One region of the Glutamicibacter sp. NPDC088483 genome, then DNA from elsewhere that is predicted to be linked to it. Evidence: riboswitches for the same ligand, from Rfam matches in the RefSeq annotation. Region 1 holds a riboswitch; each other region holds the start of a gene.
The links. Region 1 has a riboswitch for S-adenosylmethionine ahead of ACIP6G_RS15240 (methionine ABC transporter ATP-binding protein). Riboswitches for the same ligand answer to the same signal wherever they lie in the genome.
Positions count from the first base shown of each region.

Region 2: another riboswitch for S-adenosylmethionine. It lies ahead of ACIP6G_RS12000 (bifunctional o-acetylhomoserine/o-acetylserine sulfhydrylase); the one in region 1 lies ahead of ACIP6G_RS15240 (methionine ABC transporter ATP-binding protein).
Region 3: another riboswitch for S-adenosylmethionine. It lies ahead of ACIP6G_RS08255 (OsmC family protein); the one in region 1 lies ahead of ACIP6G_RS15240 (methionine ABC transporter ATP-binding protein).
Region 4: another riboswitch for S-adenosylmethionine. It lies ahead of ACIP6G_RS09765 (flavin reductase family protein); the one in region 1 lies ahead of ACIP6G_RS15240 (methionine ABC transporter ATP-binding protein).

Region 1 covers NZ_JBIVMP010000007.1:101,949-106,567, reverse strand. Annotated here, with positions in the region: gene ACIP6G_RS15245 (methionine ABC transporter permease) at 1-448, opposite strand, end outside; gene ACIP6G_RS15240 (methionine ABC transporter ATP-binding protein) at 465-1,271, opposite strand; SAM riboswitch class I at 1,355-1,444, opposite strand; gene ACIP6G_RS15235 (NAD(P)H-binding protein) at 1,728-2,591, shown strand; partial or broken gene ggt (gamma-glutamyltransferase) at 2,807-4,619, shown strand, end outside.
Region 2 covers NZ_JBIVMP010000005.1:178,406-183,024, reverse strand. Annotated here, with positions in the region: gene ACIP6G_RS12005 (homoserine O-acetyltransferase) at 1-364, opposite strand, end outside; gene ACIP6G_RS12000 (bifunctional o-acetylhomoserine/o-acetylserine sulfhydrylase) at 367-1,710, opposite strand; SAM riboswitch class IV at 1,802-1,921, opposite strand; gene ACIP6G_RS11995 (VOC family protein) at 2,094-2,738, shown strand; gene ACIP6G_RS11990 (GNAT family acetyltransferase) at 2,800-3,216, opposite strand; gene ACIP6G_RS11985 (type II CAAX endopeptidase family protein) at 3,235-4,017, opposite strand; gene ACIP6G_RS11980 (phosphotransferase family protein) at 4,114-4,619, shown strand, end outside.
Region 3 covers NZ_JBIVMP010000003.1:314,477-319,095, forward strand. Annotated here, with positions in the region: gene ACIP6G_RS08250 (L-idonate 5-dehydrogenase) at 1-766, shown strand, start outside; gene ACIP6G_RS08255 (OsmC family protein) at 843-1,394, opposite strand; SAM riboswitch class IV at 1,426-1,547, opposite strand; gene ACIP6G_RS08260 (DEAD/DEAH box helicase) at 1,688-4,619, shown strand, end outside.
Region 4 covers NZ_JBIVMP010000004.1:132,452-137,070, forward strand. Annotated here, with positions in the region: gene ACIP6G_RS09755 (PaaI family thioesterase) at 1-50, opposite strand, end outside; gene ACIP6G_RS09760 (long-chain-fatty-acid--CoA ligase) at 66-1,673, opposite strand; SAM riboswitch class IV at 2,050-2,166, shown strand; gene ACIP6G_RS09765 (flavin reductase family protein) at 2,261-2,761, shown strand; gene dnaB (replicative DNA helicase) at 3,830-4,619, shown strand, end outside.

The DNA.
Region 1 (4,619 bases):
TGGCGCCCATGGCCTGCGCTGCTTCGACAACGCCATTGCCAAGCTGGCTGATGTTCTGCTCCACGAACCGGGCGAAATAGGGGATCGCGTTGATGGTCAGCGGAACGATAACCGCCGCGGTGCCAATGGTAGTTCCCACAACGAATCGGGTGAACGGGATGATGGCGATCAGCAGGATGAGGAATGGGAAGGAACGGATTGTATTGACCAGCCCGTCAACGATTCGGTGCAGTCGCGGACGTGGGCGCAAACCGTTGGGAGACATCGAGTAAAGCCAAATGCCCAGCGGGGTTCCCAGGAGAATCGCGATCGGGATGGAAACCAGCAGCATCGCAAAGGTCTGCGCCATGGCGACCCAGATTTCCGGGGCAAGTTCGATGATGCGGTCAAAACTGAAAGCTGCTGCGTTGCCGTTGCTCGTGGCTAGCACTACTGACGTGAAATTCATTGGTAATCCAGGTTCTCTATACGCGGGCTACGGTGGCAGCGACGGCTTGGTCCTGCTTTGGCTGGCGGTTAAGCGTGAGTTCGTCACTGATCAGGTAGCGGCCGATTGGCGTCACTGGTTCAAAGCCTGGTTCTCGCAACGAACTCAGGGCGAACTCTTCAACTACCGCTCCGTCTTCCATGACCGAAACCTTGTCGGCAATGGCCTTAATAACGTTCATCTCGTGGGTGACGATGACTGTGGTGATGCCAAGGCTGGCGTTGATGTCACTGAGGTATTGCAGCACCGACGTTGTCGTTCTAGGATCCACGGCACTGGTTGGCTCATCGCACAGCAGGACCTTGGGCTCGGTGACCAGCGCGCGGGCAATGGCGATGCGCTGTTTCTGGCCGCCCGAAAGCTGTCCTGGATAGGCGGCAGCCTTGTCAGCGAGGTCCACTATGGACAGGGCTTCCAGCGCACGTTCACGGCGTTGCTTTTTCGGAACACCAGCGAACTTCAGATTCAGCTCGACGTTCTGTTGCGCGGTGCGATTGTTCAGCAGGTTGAAGTGTTGGAAGATCATCCCGATCTCATGACGCTGCTTTCGCAGGTCTCCTTCACTGAGCCCGGTCAGTTCGACGCCATCCACGATGACCTGGCCCGACGTGGGACGCTGCAGCAAATTGATATTGCGCAATAGCGTTGACTTTCCCGCACCGGAAAATCCGATAATTCCATGGATGGTTCCGGCCTGGATTTCCAGCGAGACATCCTTGACGGCCGTGAATTGATCTTGGCCCTTGCCGAAGGCGGTCGTTACGTTTTCAAGACGAATCATCATCGCTCCCTTGGTGCTTGGTTATGCGGAGCGCACTTCGCGAAAATCATCTGCGTTCCACAGATTTTCCGTCGCGAAGTGAAAGTACTCCATCGGTTCTGGCTGTAGCACCGCTCCCTCTCGGGTGGTTGCTGCGACGTCGTTGAGCCAGATCTCTCAGTCGCTCTGGATGGTGTGCGTTCGGTTGTACGAGCCGAACAATTCAAGTCTGGAGTCCACGCCCGCAGGCCGGCAAACGTTACTTCAATCGGCGTCATCAAGTCATAGTCCGGACGGATCCACGCTGAAATCACGCAATAATCCACGTAGCAATCTGACACATTTCGCTACTTCCCCTCTTTGTGACGAAAGCCTTGCAGTTTCTGCCCATCTCTCGCTGGCTTGTGCCAGCAATCTTGGGTGGGGAATTCAGCGATGCCTACGGTGGTTGTAGCAGATGCAGACCAACGAGAGGACCCCATGAAGATCGCAATTACCGGTGCCACCGGACAGCTTGGAAATCTAGTCATCGACGCGCTGCTGGCGCGCGGGGCGAATGCCGCTGATCTGGTCGCCATTGGCCGCTCCGAGCAGAAGCTGGAACCGCTGGCAGGCAAAGGCCTGGAAACCCGTGTTGCCGATTACAACGCCCAGCCAACTCTCGTGTCCGCACTCGAAGGCATAGACAAGCTGCTGCTGATTTCGGCCAGCGAGGTGGGCCAGCGCGTTGCCCAGCATGAGAACGTCATCAATGCCGCCAAGCACGTGGATGTCTCGCTGATCGCCTACACCTCCATTGCCAACGCCCTGTCCGGCGGCATGAAGCTCGCCGAGGAGCACATCGCCACCGAACGGCTGCTGGCCGGATCCGGCATCGACTACGTGCTGTTGCGCAATGGATGGTACATCGAGAACTACACCGACCAGTTGATGGGCTACCTCAACAGCGGCACGGTGCTCGGTGCCGCCGGCGACGGCAAGATCAGCGCTGCCGCCCGTGCAGACTATGCGGATGCCGCTGCGGCCGTGCTGCTTTCCGAGGAAGACCAGAACGGCAGGATCTACGAGCTGGGCAGCGACAAGCCATTCACCCTCGCCCAGCTTGCTGGCGCGGTTGGCGCTGCCGCCGGCCAGGACATCGCCTACCAGGAAATGGATCCCGGGCAACTGGAAAAGATCTACGCTGATGCCGGCGTCCCCGGACCGTTCGCGCACATCCTCGTCGATACCGACATGCGCATTCGAGAAGGAGCGCTGGAGGTGGACTCCGGGGAGCTGGCTCAGCTGATCGGCCGCGCCCCGGCTTCCTTGGGCAAAGTCATCAAGGACAACCTGGACAAGTAGCCCAGGTGTACTAGGGTTCCAGCGGGCAGGCACTGGCGGCGATCGAGGCCGCGGTGCCTGCCCGCCGCTTTAACGCGTCACAACCCGGAATATTCGCGCGGCAATGCCGAAATTGCCGCGCAAACCCATGGTGCTGCGTGTCACAACCGCGTGGCGAGTTCCCGCTCCCGTAAATTTGCGCATACTTCATCCCCACCTGCAGAGGAGATCAAAGCATGCCACGAGTACGTTTAAGATCAGTTGCCTGCGCGGCAGCCATCGCCTTGGGCCTGGGAGCTTTCTCAGCGCTTCCGGCGAGCGCCGAACCACGGCACACCCAGAAGGACCCGACCGCCATCGGCACTGGAGGCGCAGTCTCGTCGGTTGATCCGGAAGCCACGGCTGCCGGCATCGAAATCCTGCGCAAGGGAGGCAACGCCGTCGATGCGGCTGTGGCAACCGCGGCGGCACTGGGCGTCACCGAACCCTATAGCGCAGGCATTGGCGGCGGCGGATACTTCATGCACTACGATGCGAAGTCGGGCAAGGTCAGCACCATCGACGGCCGCGAAACCGCCCCGGCAGGCATTGGGCATGATGCCTTCATCGATCCTGGAACCGGCGAGCCGTATAACTTCACCCCGGACCTGGTCACCAGTGGTGTGGCCGTAGGCGTGCCCGGGACAGTGGCCACCTGGCAGCGCGCACTGGATAATTGGGGTTCGCAGAACCTGAAACAGGTTCTGCGGCCGGCGACCCAGATCGCTTCACGCGGCTTTGTCATCGACGAGACGTTCCGCGAGCAGACCCTGGACAACAAGGAACGGTTCGCCGCGTTCACCTCCACGAGCGAATTGTTCCTGCCCGGCGGAGATGCTCCGGAAGTCGGGAGCATTTTCAAGAATCCGGATCTCGCACACACCTACCGGATGCTGGCCAAGCAAGGCATTGATGGATTCTATGAGGGCGAACTGGCTGCCGACATCGCCCAAACGGTACAGGCGCCGCCAAAGAGCAAAGACACCACCCTCCCGGTTCCCGCAGGGCAGCTGGGCACCGCCGACCTGGCCGGCTACGAAGTGGTGGAGCAGGCACCGACAAAGGTGAACTACCGGGGCTACGACGTCTTCGGCATGGCTCCTTCTTCCAGTGGCGGAACGACCATCGGCGAATCGCTGAACATTCTGGGCGAATTCGATTTGCCAGCCATGGAAGAACCCGATGCCTAGCATCATTATTTCGAGGCAACTGCGCTCGCCTACGCTGATCGCGGCAAGTACGTCGGCGACCCCGCGTTCACCAGCGTCCCGACCCGGACCTTGACGGACAAGTTATTCGGCGCGGATCGTGCCTGCGCCATTGATCCGGATCAGGCCGCAACGAAGCCGGTCGCTCCGGGCGACCTTGAAAACTATGATGGCCAATGCCCTGCGGCTACCAGCGAACCGGTAGTGGAGCAGGATACGGAGAACATCTCCACCACCCATCTGTCGGTCGTGGACCGTTGGGGCAATGCCGTTTCCTACACGTTGACCATCGAGCAGACCGGCGGCTCGGGTATGGTGGTCCCCGATCGCGGTTTCCTGCTGAACAACGAGCTGACCGATTTCTCCACGGTGTACGACCCGCAGGATCCGAACCGCATTGAACCTGGCAAGCGCCCGCGTTCCTCGATGGCTCCGACCATTGTCCTGCAGGACGGCGAGCCGGTGCTGGCCATCGGCTCCCCCGGTGGTTCAACCATCATCACCACGGTGCTGCAGACCCTGGTGAACCGCATTGATCTGGGCATGGATATCAGCGAAGCCATCGCCGCTCCACGTGCTTCCCAGCGCAATACGGCAGTGGTCACCGCGGAACCGGAGTTCATCCAAGCCCATGGTTCGGCGCTCGAAGCCTTCGGGCACAAGCTCGCGCCAGCTGGGGATTCCTTCACTCCGCAGGCGGAAATCGGGGCGGTTGAAGCGGTGGAAATCGCTGCCGACGGCACACTCACCGCCGCGGCCGAGCCCACGAGGCGCGGCGGCGGTTCAGCCATGGTGCTGCAGC
Region 2 (4,619 bases), on a different contig from region 1:
GGTCGCCCAAGGACGAGGGGCCGGTGGAACCATTGCAACCACCCACCATGTTGATGGACACGACAAAGTACTCATTAGTGTCAACCGTGGCGCCGGGGCCTACGAGCTCTTCCCACCAGCCGGCGCTTTGCGAATCGCCTTGCGCAACGTGGGCATCACCGGTGAGCGCATGCATCACCAGCACCGCGTTGGAGCCATCAGCTGCTAGCGTCCCCCACGTTTCATAGGCCAGCACCACGTCCGGAAGGAATCCACCGAATTCGAAGTGGTGCTCCCCCACGGACTTACGGCGCAAAATGCCGTCTTGTCCGCCGGCGAGCTCTTCGGCGCGCAGAGTATCTTCAGTAGTCACAATGGATGCCATGCCTAGAGGGTTTCCTGCAGTTCCTTGTTCTCGAGGGCTGCAACAGCTTGGAAGCCCAGTTCCAGATCGGCCAGAATATCCTTGATATTCTCCAGTCCGACGCTCAGCCGCACCAGTCCCGGGCTCACGCCGGCCGCAACCTGCTCCGCTTCGGAGAGCTGGGCATGGGTGGTGGAGGCCGGGTGGATGACCAATGAGCGCACGTCGCCGATGTTCGCGACATTGGAGTGCAATACCAGTGCGTCCACGAAGGCCTGGCCGGCTTCCGAACCGCCCTCCAGTTCGAACGCGATGATCGAGCCGGCGCCCTGATCGCTGTACTTCTGCGCACGCTCATGCCAAGGCGAGGACTTCAGGCCTGCGTAGGCGACCTTCTGCACTTCCTCGCGGGCTTCGAGCCAATTGGCAACTTCTACGGCATTCTGGCCGTGGCGCTCAATGCGCAGCGACAAGGTTTCCAGGCCCTGCGCGATCAAGAACGCGTTGAACGGCGCAACCGAGGAACCCAAATCGCGCAGCAACTGCACGCGGGCCTTGAGGATGTAGGCCAGATTGGCGCCCAGGATGCCGTTGACACCCAGGTCGCGGGCGAAGACCAGGCCGTTGTATGACTCGTCCGGGGTGTTGAATCCCGGGAAGCGGTCGGCGTCCTTGGCGAAGTCGAAGTTGCCCGAGTCCACGATGACACCGGCAATGGCATTGCCGTGGCCGCCAAGGAACTTGGTGGCCGAATGGATCACGATATCCGCGCCCCACTCGATCGGGCGGATCAGGTACGGGGTGGCCAGGGTGTTGTCCACCAGCAGCGGCACGCCAGCTTCGTGGGCGATCGCCGAGATGCCCTCGATGTCCAGGACGTCCTGTCGCGGATTGGAGATGGTTTCCCCGAAGAAGGCCTTGGTGTTCGGACGCACCGCGGCACGCCAATCATCCAGGTTGTCCGGGTCCGAAACGAAGGTGACCTCGATGCCCAGGCGCTTGAGCGTGTGCTTGAGCAGGTTCTGGGTTCCGCCATACAGGCTGGGGCTGGCCACCAGGTGGTCGCCGGCTTCGGCCAAATTCAAGATGGCGAAAGTGGTGGCAGCCTGTCCCGAAGAGAGCAGCAGTGCTCCAACGCCGCCCTCCAGGTCAGCGACGCGGGTTTCCACCGCGTCAGTGGTCGGGTTGCCGATACGGGTGTAGATCGGCTCCAGTTCCTGCAGCGCGAAACGTGCAGCAGCGCTCTGGGCGCTGGGGAAGACGAAAGAGGTGGTTTGGAAAATCGGGAGAGCCCGTGCTCCGGTCGTCGGATCCGGGGTCTGGCCGGAGTGGATCTGACGGGTTTCAAATGACCAGTTATTGCTCATGGTTTCCTCCAAATAGCGTTTCATGACTATGGGGGTACGCCACTGAAAAGACACCGACAGGAAGCACCATATCGTGACGACTTCCAGGGGTAACCCGCGCTTGTCCTTGATGCCTTGTGCGTTCAAGGGCCAGGTCTTCACCCGGGGCACCCCACCGCGGTTGGAGGGTTGCCGCCCAGTAAGCCGGGGCTTGTTACTGGGACTCATGACCTGGTACCAGTTTGCCCGAAAACCGAAGATCTTTGCAACGCAAGGGCTCGTCATTGGACTCAATCGGTCATATTTCGCGAATATTGCAGGTTCATCGCAGAGTATTCGATAGCATCACGGCACTTAGGTGTGCCTAAGTAGAGACTCGCATCACATGTTGCCATGATGGGCACATGATGAGGCTAGATCACGTAAGTTATGCATGCGGCCCAGACGGGCTGTTGCCAACCGCTGAAAGAATCTCCGAGTCCCTTGGACTGGAATTCGTCAAGGGCGGCGTGCATCCACGATTCGGAACACGCAATGTCATCTTCCCGCTCAAGCACGGCCAGTACCTGGAGGTGGTTGAAGTCCTGAACCACCCGGCCAGCGACAAGGCACCCTTCGGACAGGCGGTTCGCGCCCGTTCGGAGCTCGGCGGCGGCTGGATGGGCTGGTGCGTCTCGGTGGAGGACCTATCCAGTGCCGAGGACCGCTTGGGCCGCAAGTCGGTGCCGGGCAACCGGAAGTTCCCTGATGGCCGCGAACTGACCTGGCAGCAGATTGGCATCAAGGGCCTGATCGCCGATCCGCAGTGCCCGTACCTGATTTCCTGGGATGAAGGATCCGAGGAGCTGCATCCGTCCAAGGCGCTGGAACCTGCCGGCGCCATCAGCCAGATCGCCATCGCCGGCTCGCGTGAACGGGTGCTGGATTGGCTGGGCCAGCCGCAGAACGTCAATTTGGGCGCTGTCACCATGCAATATGAAGCGCCGAATGGCACTCCGGGCATCATGTCGGTTACCTTTGAGACCGAGTCCGGAACCGTGGTGCTGTAAACAGTTCCGCAGAGATCGCAAGTAGGCGGGGACAATGGCGTCCCCACCTACTTTCTTTTCCTTAAGGCCGGTCCAGCCGCTTCCCCAGGACCGCGACGTGCTGGTCTTCGAAGCCCAGCCGTTCATAGAAATCGATGACGGCAGAGTTCTCCTCGCGGACCATGAGCTGCACCTTGGGCACGCCGAGATCCCGCAGCCACAGGACAGCGGCATCCACCAGCGCCCTTCCCAGTCCGTTGCCCTGCCGGCACGGATCCACCGCAACATAGTAGAGCCAACCTCGGTGGCCATCATGGCCAACCATCGCAGTAGCCATGAGTTGATCGTTCTCAACGATGGACAGCACCGTGGAAGTAGGCTCGGCCAAAGCCCGTCGGGCGTCGGCGAGCGCATCATTCCACGGACGAGTCAGCCCAGTTGCTTCCCACAATTCAACTGCTTGGCGAAGGTCCTCTTCGCGCAGCACGGTAATCTGCATTGGCTCAGCTTACCGGCGCTACTGGCCGATTCCGATGGCCGGCCCGACCAAGGCGTATCCCACGAAGCCGATGGCATCAAGCAGGAAGTGCGCGATAACCAGCGGCATCACCCGCCCGTACTTCTGGTATACCCAGCCGAAGACGACGCCCATGAGCATATTGCCGATCATCGGCCCCACCCCCTGGTACAGGTGGTAGCTGCCTCGGATCATCGCAGAACCAATAATCGTGCTCCACAGGCCCAGCTTCAATTTCTTGGCGTAGGTGAACAAGAATCCGAGCATCAGCACTTCTTCGAGGACTGCATGACGTGCAGCCGACAGCAGAAGCACTGGGACGCTCCACCAATAATCGCCAAGATTCGCTGCTGACAGTGCCGTGGTGACGCCCAGTGCCCGCCCAGCGGCATAGACGCCCAGCGTTCCTACTCCCATGGCCAAGAACATCCCCGCCCCGAGCAGTGCGTCCTTGCCCGGCTTGCGCATATCGAAACCGATGTCCCGGATAGTTCGTCCGGTCGTGCGCTTCATCAGGTAGAGCGCCAGCACGACGGGTACCAAGGCAAAGAAGATGTCCAGCAGCTGGTAGGAGAAATCAAAGAACTCGCGGGTGCTCAGCGGGTTGTTCAGCGATGTAGTCTGCTCGCGCAGCGGCGCCCGGGTGACCTTGTCGGCAAAGCTCAGCAGCGAGTAGACCGCGCTTTGTCCCAAAGACAGGGCAAGAACCAAGACGATCTCGAATTTGAGGGTCTTGCGGGTTGCTGTCTGCTTAGATTGTTCAGCGTTCACGTTTCCGATCATAGGCTGATCTGGCTGTGCGCGTACTGAGCAGCCACGTGGCAAACCTGCGATAGCCTGAGGTTGAGACCACCAGCAAGCTGAACGAGAAGAGTGCGAGTGAGCCGTCCTGCCACCATTGGAGAACTGCAGATTGCCCGTCAGCTCTGCCCCGATCTTTCCTGGGAAGATGCGGCCGTGAACGAAGGCGGACAATTCCACAAGGTGGTCATTGGCAATCCGCAAGCGGTGATTCGCATGGCGCGCACGCCAGCGGCCACGGAGCAGATGCCCCGTTCCGTCAAGCTGCTGTCTTTGCTGGAGGGCCAGCTCAACTACCAGATTCCGGTGGCGGTTTCCGAGATCCTGCACGTCGACGGACTCAGCTCCGTGGCCATGTCTTTCATCCCCGGCAGCGCCCATGAACCGCATTACGGGGATCCGAAGGTGCTGGGACAGCTGGTCAAGGATTTGGCCGAGCTGCCGCTGGAGCCGATCAGCGAGCATCTGGCCGAACCGTTTTCATTCCGTGGCGAATGGACCCAGGCCAGGCAGCAGCAATGCTTCGATGCGCTGCCCGAGGAACTGCGAGGGCCTGCTACCGAGCTCTGGGCCCAGCTCGATTT
Region 3 (4,619 bases), on a different contig from region 1:
GGCAACACCAGGCGAGACCGGGGAACCCTACCCGGCCGACCGCCCGAATCTTTCCCCGGGGTGCACCTATCTGGGCTCGGCCGCCCGCTACCCGCACACCGAGGGCGCATTCGCCCGCGAAGTGAACCTGCCATCACGCATGCTGCGTGAGCTGCCTGCTGGCTTAGCACTGCGTGATGCGGCACTGGCAGAACCGGCTGCGGTTGCTTGGCATGCGGTGTCGCGCGCCGGTGAAGTCGCCGGCAAGAAGGTGCTGGTTATTGGTGCTGGGCCGATCGGAGCTCTCGCTGTAGCAGTGCTCAAGCGTGCCGGAGCCAAGGAAATCATCGCAGTGGACATGCACGAGAAGCCGTTGGAAATCGCCGGGAAACTCGGTGCCACTTCAACTTTGCGCGCCGGTGACCAGGAAGCTCTTGCCCAGGTGGGCGCGGACGTGGTGATCGAGGCCAGCGGCAACTTCCGCGGGTTGGCCTCCGCCGTGCGCGGTGCCGTGCGCGGCGGTCGAGTGGTCATGGTCGGGTTGCTGCCCTCTGGAGAACAGCCGGCGCTTATTTCGCTGGCTATTACCCGCGAGCTGGAACTGGTTGGTTCCTTCCGCTTCAACGACGAAATCGACCAGGTGCTTGCTGCCCTGGCCGACGGGTCGCTGCAGGTTTCCGAGGCGGTTACCCACGAGTTCGCGGTCGCCGATTCGCTTGAAGCTTTTGAAACGGCGAAGGATTCGGCTCGCTCCGGTAAAGTCCTGCTGAACTTCCTGGGGCAGTAGTTGGCTTCAGCTAGAAGTGCACCGCGGCGGCCCCTGAAGTCGGGGGCCGCCGCGGTGCTCTTTGCTTCAGCGAACTCTAGTTGGTCTCTGCGATGCTTACCGCGGTTGTCACGGGCACCGGATTGGCGAAGAGGTCCAGCACCGGGCAGTGGGCATCCACTGCGCGGCGCAGTTCTTCATAGCGTTCAGCTGATTCCGGTCCGGCAATCCGGATGTCCAGATCCACCGACGAGAAGCCGGGGCGGATGGTCTGGTCGATGCCGAAGAGTCCGCGGACATCGAGGTGGCCATTGGCCTGGATCTTCACGTCGTCCACCTGGATGCCGAGGTTCTGCGCGTACAAGCGGTAGACCACAACCTGGCAGGAGATGAGCGCTCCGAGCGCGTATTCCACGGGGCTTGCGGCCAGGTCGCTGCCACCCAGGGCAGCTGGCTCGTCGACCTGGAAGGTGTGCTTGCCCGAGACAATGTTGCTGGCTACTGAATCGAAGCCTTCGCCCTCCACAGTGAAAGTCAATTGGGCACTTTGCGGGGCAGCCGAAATTCGTTCGCCCCAGCCCTTGCCTGCTTCCTGCAGGCGCTGTGCGCGGTCTTCGGATACGGTTGGGGCAGATGCTGCATTAGTCATGGGGAATTGATCCCCTTTCTGGCGCAAGGGGCGCCATCGCTTACGCATCTTGGCTGTCAAGATGCGTCGAATCTTCACCTGGGGCACCCCGCACAATGACGCAGGAGGGTTGCCGTCCACTCAGCCAGGGCTCAAAGAGTGGAACTCGTGATTCAGTGATTAATTTCTATCGGTTGCAGGGCCCGCGGGTAAAGGGCAGAAGTAACTTTTCGTCACCGGGCATCTTGCTTTCCGGCTCGCTAAGATGGAATCTAGCTCTCGGGCGCCCACTGCACGAACAATGAACGGCGAGTATGGAATTCCAGCTGACACTTTCTGCGGCCCAGACCTTGGTGACCGAATCCGAATACAACCTGGGCCAGTTCCTGTGTGATTCCGGAAAAGTGCAGATCGCCAACCGGGTAATGCAACCGGGATCTACCCGCATCTCCGGTGTGGTGCTGCGCGAATCGGTGATGGCCCAATTGGAAATCACCGAGGGCAATATCAGCTTCACCAGCTTCTGCGGGAAGCATCCGGGGGTTCAGTCCTGTGAAGATGTCGCCGCCTTGCTCATCGAGGTCACCACCGAAGAAGACCAGGGCTTCTTCGTCTCCGACTCCGGGGTGGATCCCCACGCATGGAAACGCAATAGCAAGCCGCAGTGGGAACGTAGCCTTGACCGTCTGCTTCCAGTCATTTCCGATGAGCCGCTGGCTGTCGAAGAACCGCTGGGATTGATCCTGAAAGTGGTCAGCGAACCCCGTTATGGCGGCGAGGACGCGCTGACCTTGCAGGCACGCCCGGCCCGCCAGGGAACCAAGAGCCCCTGGATCCAAACCGGGATCAGCTGGCGCAATGTTGCTTTTGATGCGCGGTTCTCCAAGAAGCAGCGTCGTGCGGTCGTTGAATTGGACCGGTTGCGTGAACACGTTGAACAAGATACTTATCGCCATTCGTGGGATCCCAAGGAGTGGATCTCCTTGATGGATCTTCCAGGCCAGGACCTGCTGGATGCGTTCGAAGCCCTGCGTGAAGCTGGAGTGCAGATCGTCAACGGTGGTTCTACGGCCAAGGCCCCGGTGGAGTTCAGCGAGCAACCAGCCATGGCACACGTGGATGTGCGTCGCGGTGAACATGGCCTGAGCATTGAAGGGAAGCTGCGCGGGCCGAGCGAAGAGCACGTCTACCTCTTGCCCATAGGCACGCCGCCGACCTTGTTGACTTACGCGTCCAGCCCCTTGCCGAAGGCCAGGGAAATCGGTTTGGCCCGGTTCGCTGAACCGGTCACGAAGGAACTGGCCACATTTATTGAATCCGGTGCGCAATCCATCCCGCAGGAAGGCGTTGAGCTTTTCGAGCGCCAGCACCTGGATCGATTGCGCCTGATGGCACCGTTGAAGAGCGAGGATGACAGCTACAGCATCCCTGTTCCAGCACGCCCCAGCCTCAAGCTGTCCCTGGAGAGCATCCGAACTCCGCTGACCGTGAGCTATTCCTGGGAGTACGCCTCCGCGGGCCCCCGCCAGTATGCCGTGGAAAAGGAAATTGCTGCTTCGGTGCAGGACAAGCTCGGCGCGCAGGCTTCCTTGGGGCAACTGACCTCTTCAGGAATCTTCCCGCCGAAGGAATTCAGCACCTCCGAATCCATCGATTTCTTGGTCTACGCATTGCCGCTCTTGGCAGAGCATCCTGATGTGGTCGTTGAAGAGCAGAACAGGCTGCCGAAGTACCGGATCAGCCACGCGCCGGCCGCTGTCAGTGTCGAAGCCGGCGAAAGCACGGGGGACTGGTTCGACTTGTCTGTGGAAGTGCTCCTGGACGAGACCAAGGTCCCGTTCCCACTGCTGCTGGAGGCCTTGACCAAGCAAGATGAGTATCTCGTCCTCGATGACCTTACGGTGATCCCGATTGATGGTGCAGATTTCACGCAGCTGCGCCAGCTGATATCAGAGGCCGGGGAGCTGGGCACGGTGCAGGGCGATACGATCCGCATCCATAAGTTGAGCATCGACTGGTGGCAAGAACTGGTGGATCTGGGCATTATCGAAGCCCAGCACAACCAGTGGCTGCAGACCATGAAGGCGCTGCAAAGCGGTGAAGAAATGCAGCCGGTCCAGCTAGCGGAAACGTTCAACGCTGAACTGCGCCCGTATCAGGGCCACGGCCTATCCTGGCTCAACTTCTTGCGTACCCATGATCTCGGTGGCGTCCTTGCCGACGATATGGGTCTGGGCAAGACCGTCCAGCTGCTGGCTTGCCTTGAACAAGCGCGCGTCGAGGATCCTGCACAGAAATTCCTGGTGCTGGCTCCTACCTCGGTGGTGGGTAACTGGATCAATGAGGCGCAGCGATTTGCGCCGCAGATGAGCGTCACCGGCGTTACTTCAACAGCTAGAAAGAGCGGCCAAAGCATGGCTGCGCAGATCGGTAATGCCCAGCTGGTAGTTACCAGCTACACGATCTTCCGCCTGGCCTATGAGGATTTCGAAGCAGCCGGCTTCAACGTCATGATCATGGACGAGGCCCAGCAGCTGAAGAACCATGCCTCCAAAGGCTATAAGCAGGCCCGGCAGCTGCCAGTGCCGTGCAAATTCGTGGTCACTGGCACACCCATGGAAAACAACCTGATGGAACTGTGGGCGTTGGTCTCACTGGCTGCACCGGGCCTGTTGGGCGGTGCGAAGTCCTTCAAGGACAACTACCAGAAACCAATTGCCGACGGAGACCAGGAGCGCTTGGAGCGCCTGAAGAGCCGTCTGCGTCCGTTCGTGCTGCGCCGTACCAAGGAACAGGTCGTTCCAGAGCTGCCGGCGAAGACCGAACAGGTGCTGGAAGTCGAACTGGAGCCGGGGCACCGCAAAGCCTATGACCGCCGCTTCCAGCGCGTGCGGCAAGAAGTCCTGGGCCTGGTTGACGACGTTGATTCGAATCGCTTCCAGATTCTCCAATCGCTGACCTTGCTGCGCCAGCTGGCCTTGGATCCGTCCCTGGTAGGGGAGGGCGATGCCCCGAGCGCGAAGCTTGAAATGCTGCGCGAACTCATGGGGGACGCGGTTTCTGAAGGGCATAAGATTCTGGTCTTTAGCCAATTCACCAGTTTCTTGGCCAAGGCACGCGACGTCGCTGAAGAGCTGGGCATTGAGCACGGATACCTTGATGGGTCCACAACTGGCCCTAGGCGCAAGGAACTGATTGACGGTTTCGGCGAGGGAGATTTCCCGGTCTTCTTCATCTCGCTGAAGT
Region 4 (4,619 bases), on a different contig from region 1:
TCGCTGAAACGGCTGGACTTGTTGGGAATCCGTGGTGCTGAGATATCCAATTGGTGATCCTCGGGCTAGTTCGGTGTGCTGGCTTCTAGCGCCTGGGCGCGCAGGACATTCTTCTGCACCTTACCAGTGGAGGTGCGCGGCAGATCCTGCGGGAAGACGATGGTGCGCGGCACCTTGAAACCGGCCAGCTTTTCGCGGGCGAATTCAATCAGCGTTTGCGCGTCCAGGGAGGATCCGCTGGCGCGGATGACATATGCCACCGGACGCTCGCCCCATTTCTCGTCCGCTATGCCGATGACGGCCAGGTCCAGCACCTCGGGGTGCGAGGCCAGCGCCTGCTCCACCTCGATGGTGGAGATGTTCTCGCCGCCGGAAATGATGATGTCCTTGGCCCGGTCGCGCACCTGGATGTAGCCATCCGGGTGCATGACACCCAGATCGCCGGTGTGGAACCAGCCGCCATGGAAAGCTTGGGTAGTGGCCGCTTCATCGCGATAGTAGCCGATCATGACGTTATTGCCGCGCAGCACGATTTCGCCCATGGTCTGTCCATCCGCCGGGACATCGTTCATGTTCTCGTCAACAATGCGTGCGGACTCGGCGGTAATCATGCCAACGCCTTGGCGGGCGAGCTTCGCGGCCCGGTCCGGGCCATCGAGGGCATCCCACTCATCCTGGTACTCGCACACCGTGTACGGTCCGTATACCTCGGTGAGGCCATATACATGGACTACCTCGATGCCCAGCTTCTGCAGCTTGGAGATGATTGCCGGGGACGGGGGAGCTCCTGCGGTGGTGATGCGCAGTGGCGCATCGAGCTGGTGGGCGCGGGTGGAGTCGGCGATGATGGAGCAGACGGTCGGAGCGCCGCACAAGTGGGTGGTTCCAAGATTCTCGATGGCATCCCAAACGGAATCTTCGCGCACGCCGCGCAGGCACAGGTGGGTTCCTCCCGCCGCGGTGACGGCCCATGGAGTGCACCAGCCGTTGCAGTGGAACATCGGCAGGGTCCACAAGTAGCGGGTCTTGGCGGTGAAGCCCTGGTGGTGCGCTTCGCCCAACGAGTTCAGGTAGCTGCCGCGGTGCGAGTAGAGCACACCCTTCGGCTTGCCGGTGGTGCCCGACGTGTAATTGAGAGTGATCGGAGCCCGCTCATCGGCGATGGCGTAGGGAAGTCTTTCATCCGAGGCTTGTGCGATTAGCTCGTCCAAGGTGGCGTCCACGGGCACGTCCGGACGTTCTCCGGCGTACTGGTCATCGGTGATCTCGATGAGCGCCTCCAGCGTTGGGTTCTCGCGGCGCAGGGTCTTCGTGTTCTCCAACAGCTCTGTGTCGGCAAGCATCAGCTTGGCAGCAGAATGATCAATGATGTATTGCAGCTCGTGGGCCGAAAGTCGGGTGTTCAGGGCAACGAGGACTGCGCCTGACAGCGGTACGGCGTAATGCGCCATGAGCATTTCGGGAGTATTCGGTGCCAGCACGGCCACGCGGTCGCCCGGCTCAATGCGAGCCTTCAGCGCCTGGGCAAAGCGGTGCACCCGTGCTTCGAAATCTTCATAGGAGAAGCTGCGAGTTCCATGGATGACGGCGGTCTTCTTCGGATAGGCCTCGGCTGTGCGTTCCAAGAAACGCAGTGGGGTCAATTCTGAATGGTTTGCCTGAATCTCTACCATGGTGTGGCTATTCCTCAATCGTCATCGATGGTTACGGAGAACAATAAGCAGGAGTGTGACTCAATGCACTCCATGACCAATAGTGGCATGAACCTCAGCGTCATGCCGGGAAACCAAGTTTCATTACGGTGGGCGGTAGGGAATTCGCGCCAGGGCACCGAGCCCAGGGGAGGCGTTAGTGTTCTGCCGAATCAAGAGCGGCGGAAGCCTGCTGCGATCATGGGGCCGAGGCGTTCAAGAAGCGCGGCGTATGGCGAATAAAAGACTGCCCAAGGACTTCTGGCGGGGCCTTGGATCGAATATTGCGTCGAATATTGCGATTTGCGAAGTGAAATGTTTGACGGCTGTTCGTCATGAGCCATATCGTTTTAAACAGAATCAAGAGCATCAGCTATAAGCCCTGGCTTGCTGATCGGCAACCCTCTCAACGGTAGTGGGGTGCTCCAGGTGAGGATTCGGTTCCACACAAAATGTGCTGGAACAAGTACCGCACACGGCGCGGAACTTCAGCCCAAGCGGCTTCGAGTAACGAGAAGCCAATGCTTGCAGGCTACTGCGCGGTGGGCAAGACCCAAAGGAATCGAGCCATGTCATTGAATCTTGAACTTGACCCGTTGACCCTGCGCAAGGTTTTCGCTCAGCATCCATCAGGGGTAGCCGCCCTCTGTGCAGAACTGGATGGCGTGAAGACCGGAATTGTCGCTTCATCGTTTACCGTGGGAGTTTCCCTCGAACCTGCACTGGTGATGTTCGCCGTGCAGAAGTGCTCGAACACTTGGCCAAAGCTGCGCGAAGCTGGCCGCATTGGCGTCTCAGTGCTGAGCGAACGCAATGATGGTGTCTGCGCTCAGATTGCGTCGAAAAATGGCGACCGGTTCCGCGGAATCGATACCTATTCCTCGGATCAGGGCGCGCTCTTCGTCAACGACTCCACGTTGTGGCTGGAGACTTCGATCTACAACGAGGTCGAAGCGGGGGATCACTGGGTAGTCCTGATGGAAGTCCACGGGCACCGCACCTCCGAGCACTCGCCACAGATCTTCCATGATTCGCGGTTCCATTCGCTGCCGATTCCTGAGCTCGTATAAGCGCTTCGCATCTTCCAAAGCTCCGGCGAGATCAAATCATCGATCTGGCCGGAGCTTTTTGAATTCCGGTTAGGCGGGTTGAGCCGTTCCCCGCAGCCCTCGACACCGGCAATGCCCGTTCTCTCTCGCCACCCTGAAGACGTGGCAAGATGGCTGGCAATCTCATGGCCTGCCATCTTGGGTCAGCTGCCCCAGGCATTTGGCGATAACCTCGTCATCAAAGTATCTGTCGCGAGAAACCTTGAACTCGCCATATCCGCCACCCGCCTGGGCTGTCGAACAGAACCGCGCAGGTAGCTCATGGATCCTCGCTGCACGCTGGACCAGAGTGGCAGCGAATTGCCGGCAACCCTCGGATGGGGTTTCCGAGCCATGCAAAGGCCGCGCATCACAAATGAAACCGGCGCTTTATGGCGTCTTCACTGGCGCGCGTTGCGGACGCGAAGTGGCGAGAGTGCGCCGGCAGCCCAGTCGCTGATCCAGGTTCGCCCGCAGAGTCGTTGCACACATTAAGTTATCCACCGCCCCCGAACGCAGAAACCCTAGCCGATTGTGGACTACTGGAAGATCCGGCCTTGCTGGCGAATTTAATCCACGGTGACTTAGGGTTTTGTAAATTGACCAGTATCCACAAGGTTATCCACAAAACTGTGGACAAGACGTGGGCAAATGTGTACAAAGGGTGAAAAACCCCGGGAACTGGGCGATTAAGGGTGTTGATAACCTTGGGTCGGTTGGCGTGAGCTTCAATGAATTAAGTTTCTGTCCACAGGTGTGCGAATACAAACAACCAAGTCAACAGATATTAATGATACGTAGAGTGGGGTAATCCACAGAGTTCTCCCCAGACTGTGAACAGGGAACTCCACAGGTAGAGGAGTGTTATCCACATATTCTGTGGATAATGAGGTTTACGCCTGTTAATAACAGCCCTAGTGTTGGGTTCGGGAGAGAAATATCCACAGGCGCCTGACATCCAAATGTCCGTATCGACTGACACGATGAAGCGTTGCCATGAGGCAAGGATAATTTTTCCCAGCGGGTCAATAGGGGATGGAAGTGTCTGCAATGAGTGCTGAGCCGGTTTACGAAGGACGAGATTCCGACGCAGGGCGCAAGCCGCCACAGGATATCGAGGCCGAGATGTCGGTCCTCGGTGGCATGATGCTCTCCAAGGACGCCATTGCTGACGTCGTTGAATCCATTCGCGGCACCGACTTCTACCGTCCCTCCCACGAATCGATTTACGAGGCGATTGTCGACCTCTACGGTCGTGGCGAACCAGCCGATGCGGTCACCGTAGCCGACTTGCTGACCAAGCGCGGCGAAATCTCGCGCATTGGTGGCGCCGCCTACCTTCACAATCTCATCCAGCAGGTTCCAACTGCAGCCAACGCCGGGTACTACGCAGAAATTGTGCGCGAACGCGCCGTGCTGCGCCGATTGGTTGACGCTGGAACGCGTATTGTCCAGATGGGCTACTCGCCAGATGGTGAAGTTGACGCAATCGTCAACGAAGCCCAGGCAGAGGTCTACAAGGTGGCCGAGAACCGCAGCAGTGAAGACTACGTGCGCCTTTCGGACATCATCGAAGACACCGTTGATGAAATCGAGAACGCGGCCAACGCGGGCGATGGCATTACCGGTGTGCCCACCGGATTCTATGAATTCGACGAGCTGACCCAGGGCCTGAAGGGCGGCCAGATGATCATCATCGCCGCCCGTCCTGCGGTGGGCAAGTCAACCTTCGCGCTGGACTTCGCCCGTTCTGCTGCCATCAAGCACAATATGGCCACCGTGTTCTTCTCCTTGGAAATGGGCCGCAATGAAATTGCGATGCGCCTGCTCTCGGCCGAAG